3 regions of the Methylobacterium sp. D54C genome follow, and region 3 is predicted to be linked to each of the others. Evidence: predicted binding sites of a transcription regulator. Region 3 holds the regulator's gene; each other region holds the start of a gene.

Region 1 (7,473 bases), on a different contig from region 3:
TGGTCGACACGTCCCGCTACCTGCGGGCGAAGATCCGGCCGGATTTCGCCACGCAGTCCGGGCCGATGCTGGTGATCGACGGCCAGATCCACCCGAAGATCGCCGCCGACGGGCCGAGCCAGAAGATCCGCAACGGCGTCGGCGTGCCCGGCGACGGGCACGTGGCGATCTTCGCGATCTCCGAGCGCCCGGTGACCTTCGGCGCCTTCGCGCGGCTGTTCCGCGACGATCTCGGCTGCCGGAACGCCCTGTTCCTCGACGGCTCGGTCTCCAGCCTCTACGCACCGAACCTCGGCCGCACCGACATCAGCCGCCCTCTCGGGCCGCTGGTCGGCGCGCTGCCGCGGTGAGGGCCGCCCTCAGCGCTGGCCGAAGGCCGTGTCTTTGAACAGGTCCTTGTACTCCCGCGGCTGCGAGCGCCAGTACTGCTTGGGGGCGCGCACCCGGGCGCCGAGCTCGGCGGCGGCGTGCCAGGGCCAGCGCGGATCGTACAGCATCGCCCGGGCGAGCGAGATCGCGTCCGCCCGGCCCTCCTGCAGGATCGTCTCCGCCTGCCGGGCCTCGGTAATCAGCCCGACCGCGATAGTGGTGAGCCCGGTCTCCGCCTTGATCCGCTCGGCGTAGGGCACCTGATAGCCCGGCCCGAGCCTGATCGCCTGCTTGGGCGAGACGCCGCCCGTGGAGACGTGGATCGCCGGCGATCCCGCCCGCTTGAGCGCCTGGGCCAGCTCCACCGTCTCGTCGAGATCCCAGCCGTCCTCGACCCAGTCGGTGGCCGAGACCCGCAGCCAGACCGGGCTGCCGGCGGGCACGACATCCCGCACCGCGTCGTAGACCTCCAGGGGGAAGCGCATGCGGTTGGCGAGGCTGCCGCCGTATTCATCTGTCCGCTTGTTGGCGATCGGCGACAGGAACTGGTGCAGCAGGTAGCCGTGGGCGCCGTGCAGCTCGACGGCCTCGATACCGAGGCGCACGGCCCGCTTGGCGGTGGCCACGAACTGGTCGCGGACGCGCTTCAGGTCGGCGGCGTCGAGGGCGTGGGGCGGGACCTCGCCCTCGCCGTGCGCGACCGCCGAGGGCGCCTCGGTGCGCCAGCCGTAGGCGTGCTCCGGCGGGATCTGCTGGCCACCGGCCCAGGGGGCCTCGCTGGAGGCCTTGCGCCCGGCGTGGGCGATCTGGATGCAGACCGGGATCGGCGCGTACTCGCGCACGGCGTCGAGCACGCGTGCCAGCGCCCGCTCGCAGCCGTCGTTGTAGAGGCCGAGATCCCAGGCGGTGATCCGCGCCTCCGGGGAGACCGCGGTGGCCTCAAGGGTCAGCAGGCCGGCCCCCGACATGGCGAGCTGGCCGAGATGCATCATGTGCCAGTCGGTCGCCTCGCCGTCCCGCGCCGAGTACTGGCACATCGGCGCGACGAGGATGCGGTTCTCGAGCGTGAGCGCGTCGAGTGTCAGCGGTTCGAACAGGCGAGCGGTCATCGGCAACTCCTGGTGGAGGGTTCACTCTGGCCCAGGACGGGCGCGGCGGCCAGTGCGGTGCGGCAGAGCACCTCTGCGGGCGGGCGGTGCGGGAACTTGCGGATGTGGCCGCCCGTTTCCTGGCCTGTCGCCGCATCGCGGCAATCGACGCGAACCGCCTGAGGGGGCGAGATCGCCCGAGGTCCAGATGATGCTCACCAGACTCGCCGTCCCGCTCGCCCTGGCCGCCGGCTGCGCCGCCCTAGCGGGCACCGCCCAGGCCCAGCCCGCCGCCTTCGGCGGACCCAAGATGCTGATCCACGGGAATTACTGCGGACCGGGCAACAACGCGCCGCTCCCGCCGATCGACGCCCTCGATGCCGCCTGCGCCCGCCACGACGCCTGCACGCCGAACGGCGGCCTGCCTTCGGAGGCCTGCAATCTCCGCCTGCAACAGGAGGCGACGCTGATCTCGCGCGATCCGCGGCAGCCGCAGGATGTCCGGTCCCTCGCCGGCCTCGTGGCCGCCACCGCGACGCTGATCCCGTCCGAGCCGAACGCCCGGCGCGTCCCGGTCTCGGTCACCACGGGTCCGGCCGCGGGGACCTACGCGCCCGCCCTGACGCAGCCGGCGCCGACGGTCGATATCGACACCGACGACGACGGCGCTGACGCGGATTGAGGCGGGCCGCGATCGCCCGTCAACGCGCAAGCGGCGCGGTCCGGCACCCTACCGGTCCGCGCCGATCCCCCGGTCCTTCAGGCTGTCGCCGATCTCGTCGAGGGCCGCCGCGTCGTCGATCGTCGCCGGCATCGTCCAGGGCTCGTGATCGGCGATGCGCTTCATGGTGGCCCGCAGGATCTTGCCCGATCGGGTCTTGGGCAGCCGCGGCACGGTCAGCGCCAGCTTGAAGGCCGCCACCGGGCCGATCTCGTCCCGCACCTTGGCGACGAGTTCCCGCTCGATCGTCTCGGTCGGCCGGGCGACGCCGGCCTTCAGCACCACGAACCCGCAGGGCACCTCCCCCTTCAGCGCGTCGCGGATGCCGATGACCGCGCATTCCGCCACGTCCGGGTGGCTCGCCAGCACCGCCTCCATGCCGCCGGTGGACAGCCGGTGGCCCGCGACGTTGATGATGTCGTCGGTCCGTCCCAGGACCGTGATGTAGCCGTCGGCGTCGATCACCCCGGCATCCGACGTGTCGTAGTAGCCCGGGAAGGTGGCGAGGTAGCTCGACCGCATCCGGTCGTCCGAGCCCCAGAGGGTCGGCAGGCAGCCGGGCGGCAGGGGTAGGCGGATCGCGATCGTGCCCATGGTCCCCGCCGGAACCGGCTTCCCGCCCTCGTCCAGGACTTCGACCCGGTAGCCCGGCATCGGCACGCAGGTGCTGCCGTGCTTCACCGGCAGGAGGCCGAGGCCCATCGGGTTGCCGGCGATCGGCCAGCCGGTCTCGGTCTGCCACCAGTGGTCGACGACCGGTCGGCCCAGCACGCGCTCGGCCCAGGCGACCGAGTCGGGATCGGCGCGCTCGCCCGCCAGGAACAGGCTGCGGAAGGCCGAGAGGTCGTGATCGGCGATCCGGGCGCCCTTCGAATCCTCCTTCTTGATCGCCCGCAGGGCCGTGGGCGCGGTGAACAGGCAGACCACCCCGTACTCGGCGACCACCCGCCAGAAGGCGCCGGCATCGGGCGTCCCGACGGGTTTCCCCTCGTAGAGGACCGTGGTGCAGCCGTGCAGGAGCGGCGCGTAGACGATGTAGGAGTGGCCGACGACCCAGCCGATGTCGGAGGCGCAGAAGTAGGTCTCGCCGGGCTGAACGCCGTAGAGGTTCGGCATCGACCAGGCCAGGGCGACGAGGTAGCCGCCGGTATCGCGGACCACGCCCTTCGGCTTCCCGGTCGTGCCGGAAGTGTAGAGGACGTAGAGCGGGTCGGTGGCGGCGACCGGCACGCACGCCGCGCTCCGCCCCGCCGCCCGGGCGGCCGCGACGGTCTCACCCCAGTCGCGATCCCGGTCCGCGACGAGGGTCGCAGGCCCTTGCGGGCGCTGGAGGATCAGGCAGGCCTCCGGCTTGTGCCGCGAGGCCGCGATCGCCGCGTCCAGGAGCGGCTTGTAGGCGACCACGCGGTTCGGCTCGATCCCGCAGGAGGCGGCGAGCACCACCTTCGGCGCCGCGTCCTCGATCCGCACCGCCAGCTCGTTGGCCGCGAAGCCGCCGAACACCACCGAGTGGACCGCGCCGAGCCGGGCGCAGGCCAGCATGCCGAACAGCGCCTCGGGCACCATCGGCATGTACAGGATCACCCGGTCGCCCTTGCCGACGCCGAGGTCGGCCAGCACGGCGGCCAGCACCGCCACCTCGTCGCGCAGCGCCCGGTAGGTGATGCTGCGCTTGGTCCCGGTCACGGGCGAGTCGTAGCGGATCGCCACCTGATCCGCCCGGCCCCCGTCCGCGTGGCGGTCGACCGCGTTGTGGCAGGCGTTCAGGGTGCCGTCCGGGAACCAGCGTCCGTAGGGGCCGGAATCCGGCGCGAAGGCCCGCTCCGGCGCCCGCGCCCAGTCGAGGGCCCGCGCCGCACCGAGCCAGAACGCCTCGGGGTCGCGGCAGGCCGATTCGTAGATCTCCGGGTAGCGGCCCGGCAGGCTGGCTCTCGTCATCGGTTGGGCGTTTCCTCGCGGACCGCTCTCCGGCGGCGGGCCGCAGAGTAGCCCATTCTCGCGCGCACGGGAGTGGCCACGGGAGGGAGTGGCCACGGGCGTGACGGCCGCGCCCGGGTCCCGGCGGCCGCGGCTCGGTGCCCCCCAAGAGAAAACCGCCGCACCGGGGCTCCCGATGCGGCGGTCGTCAGCTTGAATTCGCTATCAGATTGGACGTCTCAGGCGTCAGTGCAACGTGTCGTTGCCCGCCTGAAGCTTGTTGATCTCGTCCTTGAGGAGGAGTTTCCGTCGCTTCAGCTCGGCGATGTGGAGGTCGTTCGCCGAAGGTCTGTGGATCGCTTCCTGAATCTCGCGCTCGAGGGCTTCGTGCTTCCGGGCGAGTTGGTTCAGATGCGTCTGCAGCGACATGAGTCGAATCTCCTGTCATCGTTTCGACACAACGAGATTGGCACAGGATGCCGGACCTGTCGAAGCGTTTTCTACAGCTAAGTCTGATGATTGCTTACCGCGCCGCCTTGTCCGGCGCCGGAGCGTGACGCATGCTCTCGGGCGACGAACGGTCTTCGGGTTCTCAGGTGACGATGGCGGACGAGGCGGGTGAGGGTGCGCAGTCGGACCTCCTGGGCGAACTGGCGCGGCTGCGCGAGGAGCACCGGGATCTCGACAGCGCCATCGAGGCGCTGGAGCGCAGCGTCGCCGGAGACCAGCTCCAGATCCAGCGCCTGAAGAAGCGCAAGCTCACGCTGCGCGACCGCATCTATCACATCGAGGACGCGCTCACGCCGGACATCATCGCCTGATGCCGGTGGACGCCCTCCGGCCCCGCCTTGCCGCAGGCCCGCGCCGCCTGTAAGCGCCCTCTTTTGCCGGGATCAACGATGGCGTCGCCTCCTTCGGTCGCGATCATCATGGGTAGCCAGTCCGACTGGGCGACCATGCGTCATGCCGCCGAGACGCTCGACGCGCTCGGCGTACCGTACGACGCGCACATCGTGTCGGCCCACCGCACGCCGGACCGGCTCGTCGCCTTCGCCAAGGGCGCGGTCGCGGCCGGCCTCAAGGTTGTGATCGCCGGTGCGGGCGGCGCCGCGCACCTGCCCGGCATGGCGGCCGCGATGACCCGCCTGCCGGTCTTCGGCGTGCCGGTGGAGTCGAAGGCCCTCTCCGGCCAGGACAGCCTGCTCTCCATCGTCCAGATGCCGGCCGGCATCCCGGTGGGGACCCTGGCGATCGGCCGGGCCGGGGCGGTGAACGCGGCCCTGCTCGCCGCCGCCGTCCTGGCGCTGACCGACCCGGACCTGGCGGAGCGCCTGGAGGCGTGGCGCGCGGCCCAGAGCGCCTCGGTGGCCGAACGGCCGGTGACGGAAGAGAACGCGTGACGGACAAGATCCTCGGCCCCGGCTCCATCCTCGGCATCGTCGGTGGTGGCCAGCTCGGGCGCATGATCGCGCTCGCGGCGGCCGATTACGGCCTCAAGGCGCATGTCTACGCGCCCGACGCGGACAGCCCCGCCTTCGACGTGGCCGCCCGGACCACCTGCGCGGCCTACGACGACGCCGCGGCGCTGGCGGATTTCGCCCGCAGCGTCGACGTCGTGACCTACGAGTTCGAGAACATCCCGCACGCCACCGCCGACGTCCTCGCGAGGCACGCCGCCCTGCACCCGAACGCGCGCGCGCTCTCGACCACGCAGGACCGGCTCACCGAGAAGGAGTTCATCAACGGCCTGGGCATCCCGACGGCGCCGTTCCGGGCGGTGGACACGCCCGACGACCTCGACCGGGCGATCGAGGTGATCGGCCTGCCGGCCGTGCTCAAGACCCGCCGCTTCGGCTACGACGGCAAGGGGCAGCGCATGCTCCGCGAGCGGGCCGAGGGCGACCGCAACGCCCTGTTCGCCGAGTTCGGCGGCGCGCCGCTGATCCTGGAGGGCTTCGTGCCGTTCGAGCGCGAGGTCTCGGTGGTGGGCGCGCGCGGGCGCGACGGCAGCTTCGCGGCCTACGACCTCTGCGAGAACGAGCACCGCGACCACATCCTCGCGCTGACCCGGGTGCCGGCGCCCGGCGTGTCCGCCGAGACGGGCCGCGCCGCCGTCGAGATCGCCCGGCGGATCGCCGACGCCCTCGACTATGTCGGCGTGCTCGCCGTCGAGATGTTCCTCGTCCGCGAGGACGGGGCGGAGCGGCTCGTGGTCAACGAGATCGCGCCCCGGGTGCACAATTCCGGCCACTGGACGAGCGAGGGCGCGCTGACCTCGCAGTTCGCCCAGCACGTCCGGGCCGTCTGCGGCTGGCCGCTGGGCGATGCGGGCCGGGTCGGCGGCCTGCCCGTCGAGATGCGCAACCTGATCGGCGCCCAGGCCGACGACTGGCACGCCCTGCTGGCCGAGCCCGGCGCCCACCTGCACCTGTACGGCAAGGGCGAGGCGCGCCCCGGCCGCAAGATGGGCCACGTCACGCGCCTCGGGCCGGGCCCGACCGGATCCTGAGGCTTCGAGGGCACACCCGCGTCGCCGCGTGATCGCCGGAGGGCCGTCCGCGGCCCCGCGGAACGGTCGAGCCATACCTTCGCCACATCCCGCCGCTTCCACGACAGTGTGGTCGGTTCCGAATGCTGTCGCTCGAGCCCGCCCGCACCGCTCGGTCCCGCCGGGACCGGCGGGGGCCGGATCACGACGCGGCGCTTCTTAAGCCGGCCTTCACCGTGATGCGCGACGGTGCCCCGAACTCGGGCGTGCCCGGCGCTCGGCGCGGGCTCTTGGACTGTGAGGGGCGGGGCGGGCGCGCGCGGAGCGGGCAACGCCTCGGGGAGAGTGGGGCAATGAACGTACGCAACCGGCTGGGACGGAAGACGGCACTGATCGGCGCGGCCTTGGTCTCGGCTGCCGGCCTCGCGGGCTGCGAGACCGTCGGCAGCGCGGCCGGCCCGCGGCAATACGCGGTCCTGGAGAAGGACACGACCGGCGCCACGAACGTCAACATCGCCTCCCTGACCGAGGTCGTGCAGCGCAACCCGAACGACGCGGCGGCCTACAACACCCGCGGCGCCGCCTACGCCCGCGCCGGCCAGTTCAACGACGCCATCGGCGACTTCACCAAGGCGATCCAGCTCGATCCGAACTCCGCCTCCGCCTACAACAACCGCGCCCTGGCGAACCGCCAGATCGGCCGCGACGGCCCGGCGCTGCAGGACTTCTCCAAGGCGATCGGGATCGATCCGAATTACGGGCCGGCCTATATCGGCCGGGCCAATGTCGAGCGCGCGCAGGGCAACCTCGACCAGGCGCTGAACGACCTCAACGTCGCGATCCGCCTGAGCCCCGAATCCGCGCAGGCGTACCATGCCCGCGGCCTCGTG
Region 2 (7,473 bases), on a different contig from region 3:
GCCGGTGGCGGACTGGAGCCAGATCCTCGACACCCTGTCGGCCGCGACCGTCGCGAAGCAGGCGCAGGATCAGCGCCTGCACCAGCAATCGACCGCCTGCGAGACCCTGGCCGCGGATCTGGAGGCCGCCCAGCAGGAGATCCGGACCCTGCGGGCGCTCCTGGAGGAGGCGCGGGCGCAGGCGGCGCGGCAGATCCTCGAACGCGAGGCGGAAGCCGACCGGCGCGTCCGGGAGGCCGAGGCGCGGGCCGAGGCCGCGACCCTGCGGGCGGCGGCGGCCGAGGACTGGCTCAAACGGATCGAGCAGGCGAGCCGGGATCTGCTGCCCGACGGGCGGCACGCGGCCGCCTGAGGCCGGGAGCGCCAGCCACGAATCGGCCGCGGCCTGCCGAGGCGGGTCGGCTCAGGCGGCGCGCTCGCCCGGCACGCCGAGGCCGATGGAGCGCGCCAGCGCGGACCGGCGCTCGGCATATTCCTGCGCGACCATCGGATAGTCGGCCGGCAGACCGTAGCGCTCGCGGTAGCTCTGCGGGTGCAGGCCGTGGGCCGTGAGATGGCGCTTGAGCGTCTTGTACCGGCGCCCGTCGATGAAGCTCACGATGCCGTCGGGCCGGATCGAGCTGCGGATCTGCGCGGCGGTAGGCCGGTCGCGCAGCGCGTCGGTGTCCCCCGAAGCCTCGATCGACGCCGCCCCGTTGGCGGCCAGCGCGGTGATCGCGTCGTGACACTGCGCGATCAGGGTCGGGAGGTCGGCGGTCGGAACCCGATTGTTCGATACATAGGCAGCGACGAGCCCTGCCGTCAGCACGATATTGGATTGGGGGCTGACGAGGGACGAATCGGACACGTTATGGGCTCCTGACAAGGTCGAGAACCTTCTTAGGTTGGTCGGCGCCGTTGCGCTTGCCTGAAAGCGTGCTACCGTTTTCCCGAGCGCGCGCGGCGAAGCATGAATACAAGAATTTACGATGAGGACTTTGTTCTCGACGGCGGATTTCAAGCCGAAAGACAGTTTCCGCCTCTGGCGTGAGACGATCTTCGAGCGGATCGTGCCGGTCGAACTTACGCCTGCCGTGGCGCACGCTTTCACCGGCACGCTGGAGGCCGCGGAGGTCGGGCCGCTGCTGATCACGCGCGTGACGCAGAGCGCCGTCACCACCGTCGCGACCCCGGACACGATCCGCCGGCACGGCAAGTACGAGACCCTGAACGTCGCCATCACGCTCAAGGGCCGCGTGTTCAGCGCGCAGGACGACCGCACCGCGATCCAGAATCCCGGCGACATCGTCGTGATGGACCGTCGGCCGGCGACGATGGCCTCCGACGTCGACACGCAGACGCTGTTCGTCGAGCTGCCGCGCGCGGCCCTGGAGCGCGCCCTCGGCTCGACGCGCCGGTTCACGTGCCTCACGATCGGCGCGGATCAAGTCGGCACGTCGATGGTAACGACCTTTTTCCAGGAACTGGTCCGCAACGCGGAGCGCCTGACGCCGGACATGTCGAACCGCATGGCGTCGGTCGGCGTCGATCTCATCGTCGCGAGCATCGCGGAACGCCTCGCGCACGAGACCCCCAAGAACATCCAGGGCGTCCTGATCTTCCAGCGCGCGCTGGCCCACATCGAGGCCCATCTCGGCGACCTGAACCTCGACCCCGCCCGGCTCGCGGCGGCCGTCGGCGTGTCGCTGCGCCACCTCCAGGCCCTGTTCCGCGAGCAGGACCGCAACATCGCCGACTGGATCTGGCGGCGGCGGCTGGAGACCGCCGCGCAGCGTCTCGCCGATCCCGGCTTCGCCCATCTGGCCGTCGGAGAGCTGGCCTACAGCTGCGGCTTCTGCACCCAGAGCCATTTCAGCCGCCGCTTCAAGGACAGCTACGGGATCTCGCCGAGCGAGTACCGGTGGCGCAACCGCGGCGCGGACCAGCTCGCCGGCTGACGTCCGGCTACTGCAGGACGGCGCCCGCGGTGTTCGCGCGGATCCATCCCGGAGCGAGGATGTCGCCGCCCTCGGTGATGATCCAGGGATTGGCATCCTCGGCATCGATCGCCGCGACCGCGGCGGCGAGGGCGGCCCGCAGCGTCGGGAAACTGTGCGACACGGCCACCCGGGCCGGCGCGTAGCCCGGCCAGAGGGTCAGTTCGGCGGGTCGGTCGAGATCGGTCGGCAGCATGGGTCGTGCGGGGCTGGAGGGGCACGCCGCCTGGGCCGCGGGCGTGCGGGGGAGCGGACGGAGAGCTGGCGCGCTCAGGCGGCCTTCGGCTTCGGCCGGGGCACGCGCACCTCGACCATCTGGCCGGTCATCGGGTTGAGGATCAGCATGTCAGCACGTCTCCGGTGGACCTGCCCGTAGAACGCCCGCCGATCGCGCCCGGATCGGAGCGGTCGGCGCAATTGTGCGGTTTGGGTAAACCGATCGTTCACCGTGAAGGCGCGCCGTTCATCCGCGCCGTCTCCGCCCCAGATTACAACCGGGCGTCGTGTGGTCGGAGGTCGGCACACCTACCGTTTTAGGCGTAGGATCCGACGCGCGTCGTCGCGATGGCCGAGCCGCGGGCATACAAAAGCCCGCCACGGCAGGACCGGGCGGGCGGAGTGGCGGCATAGGGTCGGGAGGTTCGCCGTGGCGGCGACCTGCCATCCCGCCCATGACGGCCGCATGACAGCGGTATGCCAGCGCGATGACAGCCGCATGCCAGCCCCACGAATATCGCGCGACCGTCGCGCGAAAGGTGGCCGATCCGGTCAGACCCGCTCCGGCTCCGCCAGCAGGATGGCGGCGCGGATGGCGGCCCGGCGCAGCCCGGCATCGGCCCAGGGCTGATCGATCAGCGTCCGGGCGAAGGGATGCGAGGCCACCGCGGCCGCGGGGTCGATGCGGAAGCCGTCCCCGAACGCCACCGAACCGGGCGTGGGATCGGCCAGATAGGCGTCGACGACGGCCGAGACGTCGTCATCGACGATATCCAGGGTCGTGAACAGGTCGAGAGTCATGGGGCGCTTCGCCATGGCGGCGCTATAGCCGCGCCACCGCGACAGGATCACGACTCCCGCGCCGTCTCCGCGCCGCGATCAGAACGCGGCCGGAACGATCATCGCGGCGGGAACCGGGCCGCGCACGTAGTCCGCGTGCCGCAAGCGCTCGGGCAAGTGGACCGCCGGGTGCTCCACGCTGCCGTAGGGGATCTGGTCGAGCAGGTGGCTGATACAGTTCAGGCGGGCCCGTCGCTTGTCGACCGCCTCGACCACCCACCAGGGCGCCTCGGGGATATGGGTCCGCGCCAGCATGTCCTCCTTGGCCCGGGTGTAGTCCTCCCAGCGGCGCCGCGACTCGACGTCTATGGGCGACAGCTTCCACTGCTTGAGCGGATCGTGGATCCGCATCCGGAAGCGGAATTCCTGCTCGGCATCGGTGATCGAGAACCAGTATTTTACCAGGACGATGCCGGAGCGCACCAGCATGCGCTCGAATTCGGGGACCGACCGGAAGAACTCCTCGACCTCCGCCTCGGTGCAGAAGCCCATGACCCGCTCGACGCCGGCGCGGTTGTACCAGGAGCGGTCGAACAGCACGATCTCGCCGCCGGCGGGCAGATGGGAGACGTAGCGCTGGAAATACCATTGCGTCCGCTCGCGCTCGCTCGGGGCAGGCAAGGCGGCGACGCGGCAGACGCGGGGATTGAGGCGCTGGGTGATCCGCTTGATCACGCCGCCCTTGCCGGCCGAGTCGCGGCCCTCGAACAGCACGACCACGCGCAGTTTCCGGTCCTGCACCCAGTCCTGGAGCCGGACCAGCTCGTGCTGCAGCCGGAGCAGCGCGCGGAAATAGACCTTGCGGTCGAGATGATCGGGCGGCGCGCCGCCGAGCTCGGCCGCGAGCCGGTCGAGGCGATCCTCCTCGAGCCCGAGTTCCAGCTCCTCGTCGTAGCTGTCGGCGAGGTCACGCCGGATCGCCTCCAGGGTGGCATCCGAGTTGGCGTTCAAGGTGGCATCCGGGGCAGAGCTGTCGTCGGGCCGCATCGCCGGTTCTCCTGCGCGTCGCGGGGCCGACCTAGAGCAGCGTTCCGTGACACGCCTGAGAAAGCGCCGCGCCCGCGGCGGCCGATCCCATGTCGCGCCCGTGATCGTTCCGTCATACGGTTCCGCCACCGATCGGGGCGACCGGAGATGCGTCATGGCTGGAGAAGCGAAGAGGGCCGGGCCGAAGCGCCGGCAGGACGACCCCGATCCGGCGCGCGCCGAGGGCGAGAAGGTCGGCGCGCGCATCGATGCCGCCTTCGAGAAGCTCGCCGGGAAGCTGCGCGCCCGCGCCGACAGGGCCCGCGCCAAGCTCGACGCGGCGACGAAGGCCGAGAAGCGGGCGGTGCTGCTGCGCCGCTACGAACTCTACGCGGACGCGGCGGCCTATCTCGAGGAGCGGCTCGTCGATCGCGGGGGGCGATCCGCGTGATCTCCATTGACCCGGCCGGGCGCGGCGCCGCCCGACGCAGCTGACGGCGAGGATCCCATGTTCGACGCGACCAAGATGCTCGCCGACGCCCTCGGCGAGCACCTGGCCCTGACCTACCAGCGGACCTTCGGCAGCCGGGAGCCGCGCTACGCCGAGATCATCGAGGCCGCGGCGCGCCTGACGATCGAGCGGATCGTCGGGAGCGACGCCCTCTACCACGACGGCGACCACACGGCCCTCGTCACCCTGGTCGCCCAGGACATCCTCCGCGGCCGCTTCCTGCAGCAGGGCATCACGCCCGAGGACTGGCTGCACATGATCCTGGCCGCCCTCTACCACGACATCGGCTACGTGCGCGGCGTCTGCGCCGGAGACCGGCTGCAGGCCTTCGTCATCGACGCGCAGGGCACGACCGTCAGCCTGCCCCGGGGCGCCTCGGACGCGGCGCTGGCGCCCTACCACGTGGAACGCTCGAAGCTGGCCGTGCAGGAGCGCTTCGGCACGCACGATCTCGTCGACGCGTCCCGGGTCATCCGGGCGATCGAGCTGACCCGCTTCCCGGTCCCCGAGGACGATTCCCATCGCGAGACCGGGACCGAGGCCGGCCTGCTGCGGGCGGCCGACCTGATCGGTCAGCTCGGCGACCCGCTCTACCCGCGCAAATTGAACGCCCTATTCCACGAATTCGCCGAGATCGGCGTCAACGCGGAACTCGGCTACGACAGCCCGGCCGACCTCGCGGAGCGCTACCCGTCGTTCTTCTGGGGCAAGATCGAGCCCGTGATCGGGGACGCGATCCGGTTCCTCGACCTCACGGTCGAGGGACGGGGCTGGGTCGCGAACCTCTACGCCCACGTCTTCGCCATCGAGCACGACCGCCGGCGCATGGGCCCGCATCCCGGGCCGGGCCCCCTCTGAGGCCGCGCGGGCGGCGCGGCGGCCTCAGGCGGCCGCGACGAGCCTGGTCAAGGCCCGGACCAGCTCTGCCGCCACGAACGGCTTCTCCAGGATGGGCCGGCTCGCCTGGGCCGAGGCGCCGGTGACCCGCACGTCGCCGGTGGCGAACAGGTACGGCACGCCGAGGACGCCGAGACGCTCGGCGACCGGATAGACGCTGTTCCCGTCGCCCAGATTCACGTCGAGCACCGCGGCGTCGGGCGTCTGCTCGGCGATCAGGTCCAGGGCGAGATCCGCGCGCGGGACCGGGCCGATCACCTCGGCCCCGGCGCTGTGCAACCAGCGCTTGACCTCGCTGGCGATGAGATACTCGTCCTCGACGACGAGGACGCGGCACCCGGACAGGGGCGGAACAGCCTCGGGCACGATCCCCTCCCATCGGCGCGCGACGATCCGAGAATAACCGCGCGACACGACCGGAGGTTCGCGCCGTTCGCATGATCCGCCACGAACCCCGACGGCGCGGGACAGCGCCGGCCCGCGCGGCGGGTCGATCAGCCCCCTGGCCGAGCCGGGGCGTCGGGCGGGAAGAAGCGGTTGGCCGGCCGCGCGAGGCCGAGATGGTCGCGCAGCGTCGTTCCGGCGTAGTCCCGGCGGAACAGCCCACGCCGCTGCAGCTCCGGCACCAGCCGGTCGACCACGTCGTCGAGACCCTCGGGCACGAACGGGAACATCACGTTGAAGCCGTCGCAGGCGCGCGTCTCCAGCCACTCCTCCATGCGGTCGGCCACCTGCGCGGCCGTGCCGACCATCTGCAGGCCGCCGTAGCCGCCGACCTTGCGGGCGAGTTCCCGCACGGTCGCGCCGGTGCGGCGGGCGTAGTCGACGATCTGGGCCTGCCCGCTCTTGCTGGCGTTGCTCTCGGGAAGCTCCGGGAGCGGCGCGTCGAGGGCGAAGCCCGTCGCGTCGACGCCGAGGCGGACCGAGAGGTTGGCGAGGCCGCTGTCGGGATGGACGAGGTCGTCGAGGCGCGCCTTCTTGGCCTGCGCCTCGTCCTCCGTCTCGCCCAGGACGATGAAGCAGCCGGGCAGGATCTTGAGCTGGTCCGGGTCGCGCCCCGCCGCCGGCATCCGCCCCTTCACGTCGGCGTAGAAGGCCCGCGCCGCCTCCAGGGTCGAGGCCGCGCCGAACACCATCTCGGCGGTCTCGGCGGCGATCTGCTTGCCGGCCTCGGAGGCGCCGGCCTGGACGATCACCGGCCAGCCCTGCACCGGCCGGGCGACGTTGAGCGGCCCCTTCACCTTCAGGAAGTCGCCGCGGTGGTCGAGGACGCGCATCTTCGCCGGGTCGAAGAACAGGCCGCTCGCCGGATCCATCGTGAAGGCGTCGTCGGCGAAGGAATCCCACAGGCCGGTCACCACGTCGAAGAACTCGCGGGCGCGGGCGTAGCGGGTGGCATGCTCCAGATGCGCGTCGCGGCCGAAGTTCAGGGCCTCGTCCGGGTTGCCGGAGGTGACGAGGTTCCAGCCGGCCCGCCCCTTCGAGATGTGGTCGAGCGAGGCGAACTTGCGGGCGACGTGGTAGGGCTCGTTGTAGGTTGTCGACGCGGTGGCGATCAGGCCGATCCGATCGGTGAGCACGGCGAGCGCCGGCAGCAGGGTCAGCGGGTCGAACGACGTCACGGTGGCCGAGCGGCGGAGCGCCGCCACCGGCATGTTCATCACCGCGAGGTGGTCGGCCATGAAGAACGCGTCGAACTTCGCGGCCTCCAGCCGCCGGGCGAAGTGCGCCAGGTGCTCGAAGTTGAAGTTCGCGTCCGGATAGCCGCCCGGATAGCGCCACCACGCGGTGTGGATGCCGACCGGGCGCATGAAGGCGCCGAGATGCAGCTGGCGGTCCCGGCTCATCGCTGCCGTCTCCAGTCTCTCACGGATGCTTGTGGATCGGGTCGACCCAGTACACCGTCTCGGGCGCCTCGGCGGCCTCGACGTCGGGCAGGTTGACCACCACCGCCTCGTTGTCGGAGCGCACCAGCACGCAGTGCAGCGGCTCGTCGGTCGAGGCGTTGATCTCCTGGTGCGGCACGAAGGGCGGCACGAAGATGAAGTCGCCCGGCCCGGCCTCGGC
Region 3 (7,473 bases):
ACCTTCATCCTGGTCCACAAGGACGCCGTCGACCCGGCCAAGTCCGCCGCCGTGCTCAAGTTCTTCGACTGGGCCTACAAGAACGGCGACACGCTCGCCACCGACCTCGACTACGTCCCGCTGCCGGACAACGTCGTCGAACTGATCCACCAGGAGTGGAAGGACGTGAAGGGCAAGGACGGCAAGCCTGTCCTCAACATGTGAGCGTGGCGGGGAGGGGGTGAGAACCTCCTCCCTCGCTTCCGGGAACGCACCGCGCTACCACGCCCCCCTTCGCAGAGAACCGCGGATGCCCGCTTTGACCGAATCGATCGCCCTCGGCCGAACCCGTTCCGCGACCGCGCGGAAGGCGCCGAGCCGGAGCCTCGACACGCTGTTCCGGACCTGCTCGTACGGCGCGGCCCTGCTGGTGCTGCTCGTGCTCGCCGGCATGCTCGGCTCGATCCTGTACGGCGGCTGGCCCGCCTTCCGCGAGTTCGGCTTCGGCTTCCTGACCTCCAGCGCCTGGAACGTCGGGACCGAGCAGTACGGCGCCCTGGTCGCGGTGATCGGGACCGTCGCCTCCGCCTTCCTGGCCCTGCTGATCGGCGTGCCCGTCTCGCTGGGCATCGCGGTCTACCTCACCCAGCTCTGCCCGGGCTGGGCCCGCAAGCCGGTCGCCATGACGATCGAGCTGCTCGCGGCCGTGCCGAGCATCATATACGGCATGTGGGGCCTGTTCGTGTTCGCGCCGCTCTTCGCGCGCTACATCCAGATCCCGGTCTCGAACCTCGTGGAGGGCATGCCGATCGTCGGCACGCTGTTCTACGCCCGGGTGCCGTCGGGCGTCGGCGTCTTCACCGCCGGGATCATCCTGGCGATCATGATCGTGCCGTTCATCGCCTCGATCGCCCGGGACATGCTCGACCAGATCCCGACCGTGCTGCGCGAGAGCGCCTACGGCATCGGCTGCACCACCTGGGAGGTCGTGCGCCACGTGCTGGTGCCGCAGGCGGCCGTCTCGATCATCGGCGCGATCATGCTGGGCCTCGGACGGGCGCTCGGCGAGACGATGGCGGTGACCTTCGTGGTCGGCAACGCCAACCGGCTCTCGGCCTCGATCTTCGACCCGAGCTCGACCATCGCGTCGCGCATCGCCAACGAGTTCAACGAGGCGGACGGCCTCCAGCTGAACGCGCTGATGGCGCTGGGCTGCATCCTGTTCGTGATCACCTTCGTGGTGCTCATCATCGCCCGGCTGCTGACGCGCCGCGTCCAGTCCGCCTGAGGAGCACGCGCGATGGTTTCCTCCAGCACGATCGCCCCGGCTGCCCAGCGCCGCCCCGGCCGCGTCCGTCAGGGACGCCGCGTCGCTGACCGGACCCTGCGCGTCGCCTGCACCGCCGCGACGGTGGTCGGCGCCCTGGTTCTCGGCTCGATCCTGGTGATGCTGATCGTCCAGGGCGTGCGCGGCTTCACGCCGACCCTGTTCACCAACCCGACCCCGGGCCCGGGCTCCGAGGGCGGCGGCATCGCCAACGCTATCCTGGGCAGCCTCGTTCTGACCGGGATCGGCATCCTGATCGCCACGCCGGTCGGCGTCATGGCCGGGACCTTCCTGGCCGAGTACGGGCGCGGCTCGAAGCTGGCCGCCCTGATCCGCTTCCTCAACGACGTCCTGCTCTCGGCGCCGTCGATCCTGATCGGCCTGTTCGTCTACACGCTGATGGTGCGGCCGATGGGCACCTACTCGGGCTGGGCCGGCGGCGTGGCGCTGGCGATCATCGCCGTGCCGGTGATCGTGCGCACCACCGAGGACATGCTGCGCCTCGTGCCCGGCACCCTGCGGGAGGCCGGCGCGGCGCTCGGCGCGCCGCCCTCGACGGTGATCATGAGCGTGACCTGGCGGGCGGCCTCGGCCGGCATCGTCACCGGCATCATCCTGGCCCTCGCCCGCATCGCCGGCGAGACCGCGCCGCTGCTGTTCACCGCGCTCAACAACAATTCCTGGTTCTCGGCCAACCTGATGGGCGGCGTCGCGAACCTGCCGGTGATGATCTACCAGTTCGCCCTCTCGCCCTACCCGAACTGGCAGGGCCTGGCCTGGGCGGGCGCGCTTCTGATCACCACCACCATCCTGGCGCTGTCGATCATCGCGCGCCTCGTGATCAAGCCGCAGGCCTCGCGCTGAGCCCCCTTTCGAGGACACGACGATGAACGCCGCCTCCGCGATCCCCACGGTCGAGCTGAACCGCAACCGCGCCGAAGAGGGCGGCCCCGTGCGGATCGCCGTCAAGGACCTGAACTTCTATTACGGCAGCTTCCACGGGCTTAAGGACGTCAACCTCAACTTCCACGACCGGCAGGTGACGGCGCTGATCGGCCCTTCCGGCTGCGGCAAGTCCACCCTGCTGCGCTGCTTCAACCGGATCTACAGCCTCTACCCGGAGCAGCGCGCGGAGGGCGAGATCCTGCTCGACGGCGAGAACATCCTCAGCCCCTCCGTCGACCTGAACGAGCTGCGCTCGCGCATCGGCATGGTGTTCCAGAAGCCGACGCCGTTCCCGATGTCGATCTACGACAACGTGGCCTTCGGCCTGCGCCTCTACGAGAAGCTGCCGAAATCCGAGCTCGACGGCCGGATCGAGGAATCCCTGCGCAAGGCCGCCCTCTGGGACGAGGTGAAGGACAAGCTCCGGCAGCCGGGGACCGGCCTGTCGGGCGGCCAGCAGCAGCGCCTGTGCATCGCCCGGACGGTGGCGCAGAAGCCGGAGGTGATCCTGTTCGACGAGCCGACCTCGGCCCTCGACCCGATCTCGACCGGCCGCATCGAGGAGCTGATCGAGCAGCTGCGCGACGAGTTCACCATCGTGATCGTCACCCACAACATGCAGCAGGCGGCGCGCATCTCGCAGTTCACCGCCTTCATGTATCTGGGGCAGCTCGTCGAGTTCGGTCCGACCAACCGGATGTTCATGAACCCGACGGAACGCCGCACGCAGGACTACATCACCGGCCGCTTCGGCTAGTCTGCCGGGCCGCTCCGGTCCCGGGACCGCCGCTCGCGTCTCCGGCGCGCCGGCGGGTCCCGCAAGCCTCCCGGAGGGCCGTCCCCGGGACCCCATCGAAGGATCCGCCATGCCCGGCCATATCGTCACCTCCTACGACACCGACCTGGAGAACCTGCGTCGCTCGATCTCGGAGATGGGCGGCGTCGCCGAGAAGATGACCGCGGAGGCGACCGACGCCCTCGTGCGCCGGGACGACACGCTCGCCCAGGCTGTGATCCTCGCCGACAAGCGCCTCGACGCGCTGCAGCGGGACATCGAGGAGCGCGCCGTGCTGCTGATCGCCCGGCGCCAGCCCCTGGCCATCGACCTGCGCGAGACCATCTCGGCGATCCGCGTCTCCGGCGATCTGGAGCGGATCGGCGACCTCGCCAAGAACGTCGCCAAGCGCGTGGTGGCGATCTCCGATCAGGCGCCGGCCCAGAAGATCGTGCTCGGCGTGCGCCACATGAGCGACCTCGCCGAGGGTCAGCTGAAGGACGTGCTCGACGCCTACGGGAGCCGCGACGTCCAGGCGGCCCACGACGTCTGGGAGCGCGACGGCGAGATCGACGCCCTGTACAATTCCCTGTTCCGCGAGCTCCTGACCTACATGATGGAGGATCCGCGCAACATCTCGTTCTGCACGCACCTCCTGTTCTGCGCGAAGAACGTCGAGCGCATCGGCGACCACACCACCAACATCGCCGAGACGATCCACTACCTCGCCACGGGCGAGACGCTGGCGGGTGACCGGCCGAAGAACGACGCGTCGAACTACGCGACCGTGGACGGCGTGCAGGCGCCGTGAGGCGCCGACCCCGGCGCCTTCCTGTGGGCGCGGCCGGGGTCACTCTCCGTGCGGGTTGAGGCGGGGCGGCGCCTCCTGCACCATCCGGGGACCGCCCGCAGAACGAGTCTTCGAACGTGAGCATGCAAGTCCTGATCGTCGAGGACGAGGAGGCCCTGAGCACGCTGCTGCGCTACAACCTGGAGGCCGAGGGCTTCCTGGTGGATTCGGCGGCGCGCGGCGACGACGCCGAACTGCTCCTCGCGGAGCGGATCCCGGACCTCGTCCTGCTCGACTGGATGCTGCCCGGCCTCTCGGGGATCGAGCTGTGCCGCCGGATCCGGGCGCGCCGGGAGACCGAGCGCCTGCCGGTGATCATGCTCACCGCCCGGGGCGAAGAGGGCGACCGTGTCCGCGGGCTCGGCACGGGCGCCGACGACTACATCGTCAAGCCGTTCTCGGTCCCGGAGCTGCTCGCCCGGATCCGCGCGCTCCTGCGCCGGGCCAAGCCCGCCCACGTCTCGGACCGGCTGGCGGCCGGCGACCTGGAACTCGACCGCACCGGCCACCGCGTCCGCCGCGGCGGCGAGGAGCTGCATCTGGGCCCCACGGAGTTCCGGCTCCTGGAATTCCTGATGCTGGCGCCGGGCCGGGTCTTCTCCCGCGAGCAGCTCCTCGACGGGGTGTGGGGCCACGACGTCTACATCGACGAGCGCACCGTCGACGTCCATGTCGGGCGGTTGCGCAAGGCGCTGAACGGCCCGCGCCAGACCGACCCGATCCGCACGGTCCGGGGCTCGGGCTACGCCTTCGACGAGACCTTCTCGCTGGAGGCTTGAGGCGGCCCGAAGGGCTGTCGGAGCGCCTCACCGCTCCGGCGCGCCGTCATCGCGAGCGGAGCGAAGCGACCCAGAGCGGCGGGACGCCGGCGCGCGCGGCGCTGCTGGGTTGCTTCGCTCCGCTCGCAAAGACGGTGGGACGGGCCCGCGAAGATTCGCGCGTCCCGGCCTCCAGGGACTCAGCGCGCCAGCGCCGCGCTCCGGCCCGAGGCGGCCGGCACCGCCTCCAGCGCCGCCAGGACCGTCCCCTCGGTGAGGATCTGCGGCAGCACCTGGGGCTCTCCCGTCCCGGTATAGAGCAGGTAGAGCGGGACGCCGCTGCGCCCGTGCTTCTCCAGGAGGCGGGTGATCTCGGGGTTCTGGTTGGTCCAGTCGCCCTTCATGTAGGTCACGCCGCGCTCGGCCATCGCGGCCCGCACGGCCTTCGTGTTGAGCGAGGTCGCCTCGTTGACCGCGCAGGTGATGCACCACGCGGCGGTCATGTCCACGAAGACGGGGCGGTGCGCGTCGAGCAGGGCGTCGAGGCGCGCCTGCGTGAACGGCTCGATCCCGTCGGCGGCGGCCTGCGCGGCCGGCGCGGCGCGATCCCGGGGCAGGGTGACGGCGAGGGCCCCAACGGCGATCAGCGCCAGCGCGGCGGCGGCCTGCGCGACCCGGCCGGCCCGCGGCGGGGCGGCGCGGCCGTGCTCCCAGGCCCAGGCGGCGAAGCCCACGAGGACGAGGCCGATCAGCGCCGCCAGCAGCCCGCGCGGGTCGACCTGCTGCGCCAGCACCCAGATCAGCCACGCCACGGTGGCGTAGACCGGGAAGGCCAGCACCTGCTTGAGGGTCTCCATCCAGGCGCCCGGCCGCGGCAGCGCCCGCAGGGCCGGCGGCCAGAGGGTCAGGAGCAGGAAGGGCAGGGCGAGGCCGAGGCCGAGGCTCGCGAAGACGGCGAGCGCCACGCCGGCGCTCTGGGTCAGCGCGAAGCCCACCGCCGAGCCCATGAACGGCGCCGTGCAGGGCGTCGCCACCAGGGTCGCGAGCACGCCGGTGAAGAACGAGCCGCTCAGGCCGCCGCGCCGGGTGAGGCCGTCGCCGAGGCCGGCGAGCCGGCCGCCGACATGGACCGCGCCCGAGAGGCTCAGGCCCATCGCGAACAGCAGGTAGGCGAGCCCCGCCACGATGGCGGGCGACTGGAGCTGGAACCCCCAGCCGATCGCGGCCCCGCCGCTCTTCAGGCCGATCAGCGCGGCGGCGAGCGCCAGGAAGCTCGCCAGGACGCCGGCCGTGTAGGCGAGGCCGTGGAGCCGCAGCCGGGCCGGCCCCTCGCCCGCGTGCCGCACGAGGCCGAGCACCTTGATCGACAGGACCGGGAAGACGCAGGGCATCAGGTTGAGGATCAGGCCGCCGAGGAAGGCGAAGGCCGCGGCGGTCGCCAGCGTCAGCGCGTCGAAGTCGGCGGTGGCCGGCGCGGTCGCGGGCGGCGCGGTCGCGGCCGCCGCCGCGGCGGCCGGGAGCACCGGCTCGTCGCCGTACGCGAAGGCGAGCCGGCGGGTCCCGGCGGCGTCGACCTCCTCGACCGTCAGGACGCCGGGCAGCGCGGCGGGCACTGGGTCGGTCGGGCTGCTCCGGGCGAGGGTCAGGTGCAGGCCGGTCCCGTCGACGCTCATCACCTGCGCGGCGGCGTTGTCGATCGCCGTCTCGGCGTAGGGGAAGTACGCGGCGTTCCGGACCGCCTCGGGCTTGAGGCCGGCCGCGGCGAAATCGAGGCGCAGGGTGTCGCCCTGGCTCGACAGGCTCAGGGGCCAGAGCGCCGGCACGGGGAGCGCGGCGCGGGCGCGCGCGAACAGCGCGGCGTTGGCCGGGTCCGGCTCGGCCTTGCCGACCGGCAGGGTCAGGGCGAGATCGGCCGAGCCGGGCACGCACTCGGTCTCGCAGACGAGGTAAGTCAGCTTGGCCTGGATCCGCACCGGGTCGGCCGGGTCGAGGCTCGGCGGCGGCGTCACCGGGACGAGGAGCGTGACCTCGCCCTCGTAGCCGTAGTTCATGAGGGTCGCGATCGGGATGCGCTCCGGCGCCGGCCACCGGATCGCGCCGGCGCTGAAGCCGGCCGGCAGGGTCCAGGTCACCTCCGGGGGCAGGCCGGAATCGCCCGGGTTGCGCCAGTAGACGTGCCAGCCGGGCTTGACCTGCATCCGCACCGCCAGCGTGAAGGGCTGCGCGCCGGCGACGGCGGCGGGCTCGGCCACGAGGCTCGCGCGCACGAGGTCCGCGGGCGTGCGGAAGCCCTGCGGGACCCCCTGTGCCGCGGCGGCCGAGAGGCCCGCGGCGAGGGCCAGGATCAGGAGGGCGAGGCGGCGGATCATGCTGTCCCTTCGCGCGCGGGGCGGTCGCGGTTTCACGCGCGGCGTGTCGGGCTCGGCGCGGGCGTTTCCATGGCGTCCGGTCTTACCATGGCGTCGGGTCTTACCATGGACCGCGTCCGGGATCCCCTGCGGCCGGCTCACCCCTCGAGCGGCGCCGTCGCCCGCTCGAGCCAGTCGCGCGTCGCGGTGTCGAGCCAGGGCGCCAGGGTCTCGCGGACCCTCGCATGATAGGCGTCGATCCAGGCCCGCTCCCCGGGCTCGAGCAGGTCCGGCCGGATCAGCCGGCGGTCGTAGGGAGCGAGCGTCAGCGTCTCGAAGCCGAGCATCGGGCGCTCCCCGCCCGCGATCGCGCGGGCCTCGACCAGGACGAGGTTCTCGATCCGGATGCCGTAGGCGCCGCGGGCGTAGTAGCCCGGCTCGTTCGACAGGATCATGCCGGGCTCGAGCGCCACCGTGCCGGTCTTGGCGAT

Evidence for each region. Region 3 encodes PhoB, which activates phosphate uptake and scavenging genes when phosphate is short. Its sites were predicted from a motif close to TGTCATNNANCTGTCAT; they were not measured.
Region 1: ACLBYB_RS23220 (YdcH family protein) is a predicted target of PhoB. The motif match lies at 4,538-4,554, and genes of this name have one in related genera.
Region 2: ppk2 (polyphosphate kinase 2) is a predicted target of PhoB. The motif match lies at 4,119-4,135, and genes of this name have one in related genera.

What each region holds. Positions count from the first base shown of each region.
Region 1 is NZ_JBKFAK010000015.1:87,042-94,514, forward strand. It holds gene ACLBYB_RS23200 (phosphodiester glycosidase family protein) at 1-350, shown strand, start outside; gene ACLBYB_RS23205 (NADH:flavin oxidoreductase/NADH oxidase) at 360-1,478, opposite strand; gene ACLBYB_RS23210 (hypothetical protein) at 1,666-2,139, shown strand; gene ACLBYB_RS23215 (propionyl-CoA synthetase) at 2,188-4,116, opposite strand; gene ACLBYB_RS23220 (YdcH family protein) at 4,342-4,524, opposite strand; gene ACLBYB_RS23225 (YdcH family protein) at 4,656-4,916, shown strand; gene purE (5-(carboxyamino)imidazole ribonucleotide mutase) at 4,995-5,495, shown strand; gene ACLBYB_RS23235 (5-(carboxyamino)imidazole ribonucleotide synthase) at 5,492-6,604, shown strand; gene ACLBYB_RS23240 (tetratricopeptide repeat protein) at 6,937-7,473, shown strand, end outside.
Region 2 is NZ_JBKFAK010000002.1:72,950-80,422, reverse strand. It holds gene ACLBYB_RS05600 (hypothetical protein) at 1-352, shown strand, start outside; gene ACLBYB_RS05595 (MucR family transcriptional regulator) at 404-847, opposite strand; gene ACLBYB_RS05590 (helix-turn-helix domain-containing protein) at 969-1,937, shown strand; gene ACLBYB_RS05585 (hypothetical protein) at 1,945-2,172, opposite strand; gene ACLBYB_RS05580 (hypothetical protein) at 2,247-2,393, opposite strand; gene ACLBYB_RS05575 (hypothetical protein) at 2,745-2,993, opposite strand; gene ppk2 (polyphosphate kinase 2) at 3,072-4,019, opposite strand; gene ACLBYB_RS05565 (hypothetical protein) at 4,174-4,449, shown strand; gene ACLBYB_RS05560 (hypothetical protein) at 4,507-5,367, shown strand; gene ACLBYB_RS05555 (response regulator) at 5,392-5,772, opposite strand; gene ACLBYB_RS05550 (LLM class flavin-dependent oxidoreductase) at 5,901-7,253, opposite strand; gene ACLBYB_RS05545 (cupin domain-containing protein) at 7,273-7,473, opposite strand, start outside.
Region 3 is NZ_JBKFAK010000009.1:58,998-66,470, forward strand. It holds gene pstS (phosphate ABC transporter substrate-binding protein PstS) at 1-204, shown strand, start outside; gene pstC (phosphate ABC transporter permease subunit PstC) at 290-1,267, shown strand; gene pstA (phosphate ABC transporter permease PstA) at 1,280-2,170, shown strand; gene pstB (phosphate ABC transporter ATP-binding protein PstB) at 2,193-3,008, shown strand; gene phoU (phosphate signaling complex protein PhoU) at 3,118-3,837, shown strand; gene phoB (phosphate regulon transcriptional regulator PhoB) at 3,960-4,655, shown strand; gene ACLBYB_RS18660 (protein-disulfide reductase DsbD family protein) at 4,835-7,003, opposite strand; gene ACLBYB_RS18665 (aminopeptidase P family protein) at 7,141-7,473, opposite strand, start outside.